Regions from separate parts of the Mangrovibacillus sp. Mu-81 genome, predicted to be linked through region 1. Evidence: riboswitches for the same ligand, from Rfam matches in the RefSeq annotation. Region 1 holds a riboswitch; each other region holds the start of a gene.

What was found. A riboswitch is a leader RNA that binds a small molecule or an ion and turns the genes downstream of it on or off. The one in region 1 is predicted to bind S-adenosylmethionine.
Region 2: linked by a shared signal. The riboswitch ahead of V6B33_RS05155 (methionine ABC transporter ATP-binding protein) and the one ahead of V6B33_RS10170 (methionine biosynthesis PLP-dependent protein) in region 1 are both predicted to bind S-adenosylmethionine.
Region 3: linked by a shared signal. The riboswitch ahead of V6B33_RS19840 (LLM class flavin-dependent oxidoreductase) and the one ahead of V6B33_RS10170 (methionine biosynthesis PLP-dependent protein) in region 1 are both predicted to bind S-adenosylmethionine.

What each region holds. Positions count from the first base shown of each region.
Region 1 covers NZ_JBAJHU010000003.1:612,106-616,366, forward strand. Annotated here, with positions in the region: gene V6B33_RS10160 (tryptophan--tRNA ligase) at 1-578, shown strand, start outside; gene V6B33_RS10165 (zinc-dependent alcohol dehydrogenase) at 638-1,771, opposite strand; SAM riboswitch class I at 2,009-2,112, shown strand; gene V6B33_RS10170 (methionine biosynthesis PLP-dependent protein) at 2,206-3,327, shown strand; gene metC (cystathionine beta-lyase) at 3,320-4,261, shown strand, end outside.
Region 2 covers NZ_JBAJHU010000002.1:296,619-300,879, reverse strand. Annotated here, with positions in the region: gene V6B33_RS05165 (DUF1659 domain-containing protein) at 1-207, shown strand, start outside; gene V6B33_RS05160 (DUF2922 domain-containing protein) at 246-464, shown strand; SAM riboswitch class I at 1,410-1,515, shown strand; gene V6B33_RS05155 (methionine ABC transporter ATP-binding protein) at 1,620-2,633, shown strand; gene V6B33_RS05150 (methionine ABC transporter permease) at 2,623-3,288, shown strand; gene V6B33_RS05145 (MetQ/NlpA family ABC transporter substrate-binding protein) at 3,310-4,125, shown strand.
Region 3 covers NZ_JBAJHU010000015.1:7,897-12,157, reverse strand. Annotated here, with positions in the region: gene truA (tRNA pseudouridine(38-40) synthase TruA) at 1-333, shown strand, start outside; gene rplM (50S ribosomal protein L13) at 500-937, shown strand; gene rpsI (30S ribosomal protein S9) at 960-1,352, shown strand; SAM riboswitch class I at 1,928-2,032, shown strand; gene V6B33_RS19840 (LLM class flavin-dependent oxidoreductase) at 2,203-3,576, shown strand; gene V6B33_RS19835 (sodium:solute symporter family transporter) at 3,616-4,261, shown strand, end outside.

The DNA of each region.
Region 1 (4,261 bases):
CGGATATCCTGCTCTTCCAAACTGAAATTGTTCCTGTGGGCAGGGATCAAATTCAGCATGTTGAAATCGCAAGGGACATCGTTGAAAGCTTTAATCATACCTACGGTGACACATTCACACTTCCTCAGTATGTCATTGAAAAAGAAACCGCTGTGCTCCCGGGATTGGATGGACGCAAGATGAGTAAAAGCTATAACAATACCATCCCATTATTCGAGGAACCGAAAAAGCTGCAAAAACTCATAAATAAGATCAAGACAGATTCCAGCCCGCCTGGAGCGCCGAAGGATCCGGATGCATCTGTAATATACTCGTTATATAAAGAATTTGCGACAGACATACAAACCTCAGAAATGAGAAATCGCTTCCTGTCGGGAATTTCATGGGGAGAAGCCAAGAAAGAGCTTTTTGATGTTATGAATGTGTATTTGGAGGAGCCGCGTGACAGATACAATGAGTTGATGGCATCTCCTGAAAAGCTTAATGAAGTTTTACTGCAGGGTGCAGAAAAAGCAAGAAAGAAAACCCGTCCACTTTTGCAAGAGGTGAAAAGGAAAATCGGAATCCTTCATTCTTGAAGAAGAATATAAAAAAGCTGCCATCCCAAGTGATATGGCAGCTTTTCTAATCAAAATTATTATGGTTTTAAAATCACTTTAATATTGCCGTCCGCTTTCTCATCAAAAATATCATAACCCTTTGCCGCCTCTTCAAGTGGTAAACGATGAGTGATGATATCGGTAGGGTCAAATTCGTTGTTTTCTATCATATCATACAATTTAGGCATAAGATGTATGACAGGAGCCTGCCCCATTTTGATGGAGACATTTCTGCTGAAGAAGTCGCCTAAGGGAAAACGGTTTGCCTCCGTCCCATAAACACCTGTCAATTGCACTGTACCGAATTTTCTGACAGCTTGTGAGGCGGTTTTAATTGGACTGATGGTTCCGAATTGATTATCGAAATCTGATCCTAATGTCTCTTCGGGAGGGACGGTACCATCCATTCCTACACAGTCAATGACCACATCAGCGCCTCCTTTAGTAAATTCGTGAAGGACAGATCCGATGTCAGGGGTTTCTTTGAAATTGTATATTTCAGCACTGTTTGTGCGTTTAGCATGATCCAGGCGGTGCTCAACCTGATCAACAGCAATGACTCGATCGGCGCCTTTTAATTTGGCAAACTTTTGAGCCATCAGTCCTATCGGGCCGCTCCCAAGAACAATGACAGTATCCCCTTCTTTTACCCCGCTGTTTTCAACGCTCCAATAAGCTGTAGGTATGACATCCGAAAGGAAGAGGACACTTTCGTCATCGAGGTTACTGGTCTCGGGTACTTTAAATGATGTAAAGTCAGCATAAGGCACTCGAAGATATTCTGCCTGTCCGCCCGGATAACCTCCCATCATTTCAGTAAATCCAAACAGACCTCCTATTTCTCCATGGGGATTGGAATCATCACACTGACTTTCCATCTGATTCTTGCAGAAGAAACACTCTCCACAGCCGATATTGAAAGGGATGACGACACGGTCCCCTTTTTTAAGACTTTTCACTTCGGAACCTGCTTCCTCGACAATCCCCATTGGCTCGTGTCCCACGACATAATCTTGTTGAGGTTCTATCCCGCCGTGGTATAGGTGAAGGTCAGAACCGCATATCCCACTTGCTGTGATTCGCACAATCATGTCTGTAGCTTCCTGGATATCAGGTGTTTCAACTTCTTTGACCATCATCTTTTCTTTCCCTTGGAACGTTACGCCCTTCATAACTGATCACATCCTATTCTAGTATTTATATACATATAGACTTGATGTTGATGAATTAAACATTTGTTTGTTTAACAGTCCATCAATATTTAACAAACTCATCAAATCAATAACTGCTTAAAGCATTAAAAATGACAAAGTATTCATAATTTTCATTGACAATTAATAAAGTATGGTGTAAGTTATGAAGAAGTTATTTCAGTAAAGTGATTGCTGGATTTAATAAAACCAAATAGATTCTTATCCAGAGAGGTAGAGGGACTGGCCCTGTGACACCTCAGCAACCAGCATGGCGCATGGTGCTAATTCCAGCAAGTTGTAATCAACTTGAACGATAAGAGGGAGAATGAACGATAGAAGCCTTCTTATTTTGATAAGAGGGCTTTTTGTTTTTTACCCCTTTTCGTGTAAAAAAGAGAAAAGGAGCTGCAAAGTTGAAAAAACATATCGATACAATTCTCGTTCAATCCGGAAATCGTACGGACGCAGGCACAGGGGCCATCAGCCCCGCCATTCATTTGTCAACAGCATATGAACACAAGGCTATCGGACAATCAACAGGATTTGATTATTCCCGAACTGGAAATCCTACCAGGTCCATAGTAGAAGATACACTTGCTAAGCTGGAAGAAGGACATAGGGCTTTGGCATTCAGTTCGGGGATGGCAGCCATTCAAGCTGTTCTGAGTCTATTCACAACAGGCGATGAATTGATTGTTTCCCAAGATCTATACGGGGGCAGCTATCGTTTATTTCTTCAGTTTGAAAAACAATATGGAATCAGGTTTCATTTCGTGGATATGCATGATGATAGCCGGATTACAGAAAAGTTGAATGGTAGAACAAAAGCGATATTTCTTGAGACGCCAACTAATCCGTTGATGAATGAAACCAGTATTTCAGCCGTTTCCTCCATTGCTCAAGGTCATAACCTGCTGCTGATCGTGGACAACACGTTTTATACCCCGATTCTGCAAAAGCCGATTACAGAAGGGGCGGATATCGTCGTTCACAGTGCTACGAAATATTTAGGCGGTCACAATGATGTCCTTGCAGGGGCGGCCATCGTTAATAGTGAGGAATTGGGTGAGAAGCTCTTCATCATTCAGAATTCCATCGGTGCCGTCCTTTCCCCTTTTGACAGCTGGCTGCTTCTTCGAGGCATGAAAACACTAAGTATAAGAATGGCTCAGCATGAAAAAAATGCAAGGGTAATTTCAGAATACCTGAAGAATCATGATTGTGTGAGTGATGTGCTGTATACCGGCAGAGGCGGGATGCTGTCATTCCGGATTACAAGGGAAGAATGGGTTGGTCCATTTCTGCAGAAACTCAAAGTCATCACGTTTGCTGAAAGTCTTGGAGGGGTTGAAAGTTTCATTACGTATCCGGCTGCACAGACACATGCAGATATACCTGTAATGGAAAGGAATAGGCTGGGAATTTGTAATCGGCTGTTGAGATTTTCAGTTGGCATTGAGCATGTGGATGATATCATTTCGGACTTAGAGAATGTATTTAATCAGTTAAGAGGAGAGGCGATTATTCATGGGTAAAAAAACATATTCACGGCAAACTTCCCTGCTTCACTCTCACGGATATGATGCTCATACTGGAGCGGTTTCTACACCTGTCTATCACGCTACCACTTTTCATCAGAGTAATTTCGATCAGTTTGGCGCCTATGATTACAGTCGTTCAGGAAACCCTACCAGAGAAACGTTGGAAGAGACGATCGCTGAACTGGAAGGCGGTGTAAGAGGCTTTGCATTTTCATCAGGCATGGCTGCGATTTCCACAAGTTTCCTGATCCTTTCCAAGGGGGACCATGTTCTTATTTCGGAAGAAGTATATGGAGGCACTTACCGATTGATTACAGAGGTATTAAACCGGTTTGGTATTCAGTATTCCTTTGTTGATATGAGGGATCTTCATGAAGTTGCCCGTTCGATCAGACCAAATACGAAAGTGATTTATATTGAAACTCCTTCTAATCCATTGCTGAACATAACTGACATTGAAGGAATTGTGAAACTGGCCAAAGCAAATGATTGCTACACATTTTTAGATAATACGTTTATGACCCCGCTGCTGCAGAGACCTTTGTCACTTGGTATTGATGTAGTATTGCACAGCGCGACCAAGTTTCTGGCTGGTCACAGTGACGTCCTTGCGGGACTCGCGGTGACTGGAAACGAATTACTTGCAGAAAAGCTTGCTTTCTTACAAAACTCATTTGGTGCTGTACTTGGGCCGCAGGACAGCTGGCTATTATTAAGGGGATTGAAGACCCTGCATGTCCGGCTTAAACAATCTTCAGAAAGCGCATATAAAATCTCCCGATTCCTGGAGACGAGAGAAGAAGTAGAGGAAGTGTATTATCCGGGATTAAGCTATCACAAAGGACACGAGATCCATGTTCGCCAGGCAGAAGGGCCGGGTGCTGTGTTATCTTTCCGCTTAAAAAGTGAAGTTGAAGTCAGAAGATTG
Region 2 (4,261 bases), on a different contig from region 1:
GATTTGAAAGCAACGAAGCTGAGATTTGCGTTTAACGATGGGATGGATGAGAAAGGAAATCCGAAGTATAAGTACAAATCTTACAGTTACATCAAGGGTTCGGCTACAGCGGATGAAATGAACAGTGCGGCTCAGTCACTCGCAGGTCTTTCTGAGAAGAACCTGTTCAACGTGGAAAAGATCCAGAATTTCGATATCAACGCGTAATGATCGTTGAAATTTAATGGGAAGGAGGACTATTAATAATGGCAAAAGTACTTGAACTTCAATTTAGAACGGATACAGGGAAATCGGCGAAAATCAGCCTCAACGACCCGATTGACCCGATTGATACCATCCAGGTGAAAGCGGCAATGGACAACCTGATCGCAACCGGCGTATTCGGCAGCTCAAGCGGCACACTGGTTAGCGTAGAAGGAGCACGCGTGGTTGAACGTAATGTAACGGATTATGAAGTTTTATAATAGATGAAGTAAGAGGCTGGGACAAAAGTGTTTTAGTCTATGTAAAACCCGAACTGATTTGAATTCCAGGATTCAAGTATGTTCGGGTTTTTTAATTGTTTTATTCAACAGTTCATTTGTTTTCAGTCTGTCCCAGCGGTTGATTGGAGTGCAAGACGAGGACTCCTGCGGGAAAAGTGACTAATGTGAGACCTGTCCAGCTCCGGCGGCTAGAGGCTCGAGGTCATAAGTCAATCAAGCCAACAAGGCAAAAAGCGCCTTTCCGGCTTGCTCGTCTTATGCTTGTCGCCTCTGAGCAAGCCGCCTCCGCTTTTCTAATTGTCCAGCTCCTGGGCTTAGAGGCACATTTCATAAGGCGACTCGTCCAAGAAGGCAAGGAACACCTTCGTTGCCGATTCGCCTTATGCCACACGCCTCTGAGCAAAGCCCCTCCGCTTTTCTAACCCGCAAGAGCGAATGCGATGAGGAGGCTCACGGGTCACCCGCGGAAAGCGAAGTCTTGCACGGAAATCATTAGCGGTATCTAGAGTCAACACTGATAATGTTCGAATTAGTAGTTGTTTTTTTGTTTTGTCCCAGCCTCTTCAAATTTGTTCAGTTTGTTCAGACGGCTGTTTGACAAACAAATGACCCTCATGGGAACGGCCATGCAAATTTAATCAAACGTTTGTTTAAACCCGCCAACCCCTTGTCGCAAAAGGTTTCCAGACCTTAATCATACGTTTGTTTAAATTTTTTGGATTGAAAAAGCTAGACCCTATTTTCAACAGCAGATGTTACAAGGAACATACTTCAAATGCAGCCGCCACCCTTAAAAAACTTCTCCACTGACTCTAAAGCAAAGAAACCGCTTACACAAGCATCCGCCAAAATCTCTTGTTGACTTTCCATATCAAACCATATAATATCACCTATAAGATAAAAAATTCGAAAATTAAATACTTTCAATTATCAAGAGTGACCGAGGGATCAGGCCCTATGACGTCCGGCAACCTCCAATGTGGAACGGTGCCAATTCCTGCAGAATGAATTTCATTCTGAGAGATAAGTCGAGATACATGAGCGATGCTTCTTTCAGTAATTGAAAGGGGCATTTTTTATTTTTAAAAGTACTGCAGCTTGGTTTAATAGGTAGAAATAAAAGGGGTGGTCAATGTGATTGAAATCAAAAACCTTGTAAAAGAATACAAGACAAAAAAGCAGACGATACTCGGTGTGGATAACGTTTCTGTCACCATACAAAAAGGGGAAGTCTTCGGCATCGTCGGCTACAGCGGTGCAGGGAAAAGTTCTCTCATCCGTTGTCTGAACCTGCTGGAAAAACCGACATCGGGTGAAATCATCATCGACGGACAGGATTTGACGAAGCTTTCTTCCAGGGATCTCCGTCTTGCACGACAGAAGATCTCCATGATTTTTCAGCACTTCCACCTCATCAAAGCGAAAACGGTGTATGAGAATCTTGCGTTCGCATTAAAAGCTGCCAAGGTCCCAAAGGCAGAAATCGGGCCGAGGGTGAACGAACTTTTAGAAATGGTCGGGTTAAGCGATAAAGCCCAGGCCTATCCCGCCCAGCTGAGCGGCGGGCAAAAGCAGCGCGTCGGAATTGCGAGGGCGCTTGCGAACAAGCCATCCGTGCTGCTGTGCGATGAAGCGACTTCCGCACTGGACCCGAGCACGACGAAATCGATCCTTAAACTATTGAAAGACATCAACAAACAGCTTGGATTGACGATCGTCCTCATCACGCACGAAATGGAAGTGGTGAAAGAAATCTGCGACAGGATGGCTGTCATGCAGGATGGCAGAATCGTTGAAGAAGGGGCGGTATACGACCTCTTTGCCAACCCGGTACAGCCGCTGACAAAGCAGTTCATCGAAAACATCCTGCAGTTTGAATTGCCGCCGCACTTATTGAACAGTCGGACAGGGAAATTGATCAAGATCCAGTTCAAGGGCTCGATCGCTGAAGAAAGTGTGGTATCGGAAGTATTCCAGAAATACAAAGTACGCGGCAATATCCTGCATGGGAAAATAGAATACATCCAGGAAACCCCGCTTGGGATTTTTATCATGGAGCTGATCGGCGATGAAGCTGAAATACAGGCGGCGATCCGCTACATAACCGCCAAAACACAAAGCCTGGAGGTGCTGGACCGTGCTGCCTGAATCATTGATTACGATTTTACCAGAGTTGAATAAAGCATTCCTCGAAACCGTCTATATGGTCGGCATTTCACTGGCTATCGCAATTTTACTCGGGATGCCGCTCGGTGTTCTGCTTTTCGTGACAGACAAGGGGCTTTTTTTACAGAATGGGTTCGTTAAGAAGATCGTCGGTTTTGTGGTGAACATGGTCCGTTCGGTTCCATTCATCATTTTATTGGTTGCACTGCTGCCGCTTACGAAACTATTGACGGGCACGACAATTGGACCGACAGCCGCATCCGTTTCATTGTCAGTTGCGGGGATCCCGTTTTTTGCAAGAATGGTTGAAACAGCACTGCGTGAGATCGATAAAGGTGTTATCGAAGCATCGGTGTCGGTCGGGGCGAGTCCATGGATGATCATCAAGGACGTCCTGCTTCCGGAAGCGAAACCGGCAGTCATACAGGCGATCACGATTACAACGATCAGCCTTGTTGCTTATTCCGCCATGGCAGGAATCGTAGGGGGAGGCGGAGTCGGCGATCTCGCCATCCGTTTCGGCTACTACCGCTACGACAATACAGTGATGATTACCACGGTCGTCGTGTTGATCTGCCTGGTGCAGCTCATCCAGTACACAGGGGATATTTTTGCAAGATTAGTAGATAAAAGATAATCAATTTAGGGGGAAGATTTCATGAAAAAGTGGATTTTATTTTTAGCAGCAGTATTAATCGTCAGCTTACTTGCAGCCTGCGGAGGCGAAGAGGCAAGCTCGGGGGAAAAGAAAGAGATAACCATCGGGGCGACATCCGGTCCTTACAGTGATATGGTTACAAAAGCGATCAAACCGGGGCTGGAAGAGAAAGGCTACACGGTAGAGGTGAAGGAATTCAGTGACTATATCCAGCCTAACAATGCATTGGCACAGGGTGATCTTGATGCGAATCTGTTCCAGCATAAAATCTACATGGAAACATTCGCAGAACAGCACGGCATGGAGCTTTCGGAAGTCATCGTCGTCCCGACAGCACCGATGGGGATCTACTCGAATAAATTCGATTCTCTGGATACCATCAAAGAAGGCAGCGCCATCTCTATCCCGAACGACCCGACCAACGCAGCACGTGCATTCCAAATCTTAGAGGACGCAGAGCTGATCACGTTGAAAGAGGGGACCGACCCATTGACGGTTTCTGAAAAGGACATCGATAAAAACGTGAAGAACCTTCAATTCAAGCCGATCGAAGCGGCTCAGCTTCCAAGAGCGGTCGAAAGTGTCGACTTATCAGCAGTACCGGGCAACTACGCACTTGCGGCGAAAATGGACTTACTGGATGCATTGCAGCTTGAGAATATGCCGGACCAATACCGCAACCGAGTTGTCATGAACACGAAAGACGTCGACTCACAGATCGCGAAAGACATCAAGGCGGTGGTTGAAGCCGATGAGTTTGAGAAGACTATTGATGAAGAATTCAAAGGATTCGGGAAGCCGGAGTGGATGGAATAGAGTTAGTTAACAGCCTAATAGTGAGGGACGGGCATCCATTTGCCTGTCCTTCTTTTTTATTTTTTTGCTTGTTCCAGCAGTTGATTGAAGTGCAAGACGAAGATTCCTGCTGGAAAAGAGAGCCAGGTGAGACCTG
Region 3 (4,261 bases), on a different contig from region 1:
CTTGATTTAATAGGGAAGCATGACTTCACAAGCTTTTGCTCTGCCAAAACGGAAGTGGAAGACAAAGTAAGGAATTTATACAGCATCACCATTACCGAACTTGAAGACGGACTCGTTTTTTCCTTCAAGGGAGACGGCTTCCTCTATAATATGGTGAGAATCCTGGTCGGCACCCTGCTGGAGGTAGGTTCTGGTAATATTCGCAGTGAGGACATGAAGAGCATACTTGCTGCGGAAGACAGGAACCGTGCAGGGAAGACCGCTCCACCGCATGGGCTCTATCTTTGGGAGGTAGAGTATGAGAGTGAAAATGAAGAGATTCAATTTAAATAAATCATTTTTTATTAAAACAACTAATCCAGGTGTAACATTCCCTTGACATTCGCTTTAGAACAAGATATTATAGCATATGGTATGTTATTAACCCCACGATAAGCCCCGGAAACTTATTGTGATTTGAAAATAAATACTACGGATTCATTTAATAGGAGGTAAACTCATGCGTACTACGTATATGGCAAAAGCCAACGAAATCGATCGTAAATGGTACGTTGTAGATGCTGAAGGCAAAACTCTAGGTCGTTTAGCTAGTGAAATTGCATCAGTTCTACGCGGTAAACACAAACCAACATTCACACCACACGTTGACACTGGTGATCATGTAATCATTCTTAATGCTTCAAAAATCGAATTGACTGGTAAAAAACTTACTGACAAGATTTACTACCGTCACAGTAACCACCCTGGTGGTTTGAAGCAGCGTACTGCATTAGAAATGCGTACAAACTATTCAGAGAAAATGTTAGAGCTTACGATCAAAGGTATGCTTCCTAAAGGTTCTTTAGGTCGTCAAATGATCAAGAAGCTTCATGTATACTCTGGATCTGAGCATCCACACCAAGCACAACAACCAGAAGTTTACGAACTTCGTGGATAATTAATAAGAGGAGGTTATTATCTTGGCTCAAGTTCAATATTACGGAACTGGTCGTCGTAAGAGCTCAGTAGCTCGCGTACGTTTAGTACCAGGTAACGGTAACATTGTTATCAATGATCGTGAAGTAGAAGTATATATCCCATTCGCAGCACTAAGAGAAGTAATCAAGCAGCCACTAGTTGCAACTGAAACTCTTGGTAACTATGACGTTTTAGTAAACGTACATGGTGGAGGCTATGCTGGTCAAGCTGGTGCGATCCGTCACGGAATCGCTCGTGCTTTACTGCAAGCTGATCCTGAGTACCGCGGTACTCTAAAACGCGCTGGATTATTAACTCGTGACGCTCGTATGAAAGAACGTAAGAAATACGGTCTTAAAGGCGCTCGTCGTGCACCACAATTCTCTAAGCGTTAATTATGGCTTTCAAAGACTCTCAACCTTATTGGGTTGGGGGTCTTTTTTTGACTTTGGCAGAAGTCCAGGTTGGATGGCTGGAGTATGGGAAAGCGCATTTCTCGAAAATTCGGTAGTTCGATCATAAATTTAGGATATTGCTCATAAAATCAGAATTTCGATCATATATGAGTTTTTTCGATCAAAAAACAAAAATTTCGAGCATAAACCTTGATAACTACCCAGCATTGTATAATAGGCATTGTTCATTTTTTCAAGTAAGTAAACCTGCACCCCTCCATTTGTACAATCACTACTAAAAAGATTAATTATGACTATATTCTATACTGAAAATAGTTCAATATTCCTTAAGAAAGGTGAAATAGAATCCCGAGTAATTCTCGATCAATCGTTGAATAAATCAATCTCTTTACCGAAAGCGGATAAAAAAATTTGAAAAAGTTCAGTAAGCGTTTCCAATACCGAACCTGTGACCATCCTCACAAATACCCGTTTAAATAAATTTAAATTCTGATTTGACAGATTATTTTGACTCCGTTATGATAATCTACATTCAACTAACTCAATAGAACATTTCCTTATCAAGAGCCGGGGGAGGAATCTGGTCCCGTGATCCCGCAGCAACCGTTACGTTGTAACAAGGTGCTAATTCCAGCAAGCGTATGCTTGGAAGATGAGAGGGCGTTATAAATATTAAAACCTCTTCCTCATCGGGAGAGGTTTTTTATTTTGAGAAGTGTTGGAGTCCCTGCAAGTGGAGAGCCGGTGCTTCTAAACCGAGTAAAATCATAAGAATAGTTTTATTTAAAGTGACTCTTAAGCCACGGACAAAAAGTGAAGAGGAGATGCAATGATGAAAAAACAGATTCATTTAAACGGCTTTATACAAAACTCACCGTCCCCGCATTCAACAGGATTATGGAAACATGAAAAGGATCGTGGAACATCCCATAACAGCTTGGCTTATTGGATTGAAGCGGCTCAAACGTTGGAACGCGGTAAATTTGATGCGATGTTCATTGCAGATGTGCTTGGCACGTACAGCGTATACGAAAACAGTTACGATGCGGCTGTCAGGGGTGCGGTGCAGCTTCCGGCTCATGATCCGCTCATCCCTATTTCAGCCATGGCTGCTGTCACGGAGCATCTCGGATTTGCACCGACCATCTCCACGACGTACGCACAGCCTTATTCACTGGCCCGCCAACTATCAACTCTAGACCATTTAACAGGAGGCAGGGTTGCCTGGAATGTGGTGACGTCTTATTTAGAAAGTGAAGCTGTTAACCTCGGACTTTCCGGAAGGCTTCCTAAGGAACTCCGATATGACCGGGCGGATGAATTTCTCCAAGTTGTTTATAAGCTTTGGGAGCACAGCTGGGAAAAGGATGCAGTGGTATATGACAGGGAAAACGACGCGTTTGCGGAACCAAATAAAGTTCATTCGATTAACCATGATGGAGAGTTCTTCAATGTGCCTGGCCCGCATCTTGTGGAACCTTCTCCGCAGCGCACTCCTGTTCTGTTCCAGGCAGGTTCTTCCCCAAAAGGAAGGGATTTTGCAGCCAAACATGCGGAAGCGGTATTCACTAAAAATCATTCGCTGGATGGATTGAAACTATATACAGCGGATATCCGCAGACGGGCGGAGGAACAGGGAAGAAACCAAGGGGACATACTCATCTTCCCGATGGTACTGCCGATCATTGGTTCAACAGAGGAAGAAGCATATGCCAAATATGAAGAATTGACGAACCACGTCAGCTATGAAGGAACGGCTTCTCTTCTATCGGGTCATACAGGTATTGACTTTTCACAATTCGATCCTGATCAGTATATCGAGGACATTGAAACGGATGCCATGCAGGGAAATCTCGATATGTATGGAAAGGACCCTAACAAAAAATGGACGCTCCGGGAAGCGATTAAGAATCATGGTCTTGGAAATGGGACAGTGAAGTTCATCGGTACACCGGAGCAAATCGCAGACAAAATCGAGAATTGGGCAGTAGAAGGCGATGCGGATGGATTTAATATCGCCCAGACGTATTCACCGGGTACATTCGCGGAGTTTGTCGATCATGTGGTTCCAGAACTTCAAAAACGCGGGATTTACCGGAAGGAATACGAGGGATCAACATTGAGGGAGAATATGTTTGGAAAAGGCCATGCGCATTTACGGGAGAATCATCCAGCCAAAAAGCTTACACCTGTTCAAGTTTAGGATAAACCTCATCACACAAGTGAGAGAAGGGAGTAAAGAATGAGTGATTTAGCATTATATACATGGATAGGATTTGCGATATTTCTGGTTGCTATGTTTGCTTTGGGATTTGTCAGTGCCAAAAAAACAAAAAGTGTCAGCGACTTTGCGATCGGAGGTGAAAATCTCGGACCTTATGTACTTGGTCTTTCCTTTGCGGCAACCTATTTAAGCGCAGCTACATTCCTTGGTTACCCGGGGTGGTCGCATGATTGGGGATTATCCAATCTCTGGTTGTTTTTGGCGATTATCGGCGGTGGACCGATCGGCGTCTTGATGGTGGCCAAAAAAGTAAGGAAATTGAATACCGGCCAAAAATCACTTTCCCTTCCCGACTGGCTCGGGGATTTTTATAACAGTGATTTCCTGAGGGTCGGTTCAGGTCTGATTTTATTGTTTAACATCTTTTATATTTCTGCTCAATTTGTTGCAGGTGCCCGTATCTTTGAATATCTGCTTGGGATGTCCTATAAAGGCGGCTTGGTTTTCATCGCAGTGATCGTCGTGCTTTACGTATTCGGAGGCGGGGCATATGCTGACATTTATACAGATGCTGTACAAGCGGTCATGATGGCAGTGGCGGGTGTTTTCATCTTCATATCTGGAATTGTTGTGTTCTGGAAAGGAAGCGTCACGTCGACTTTTG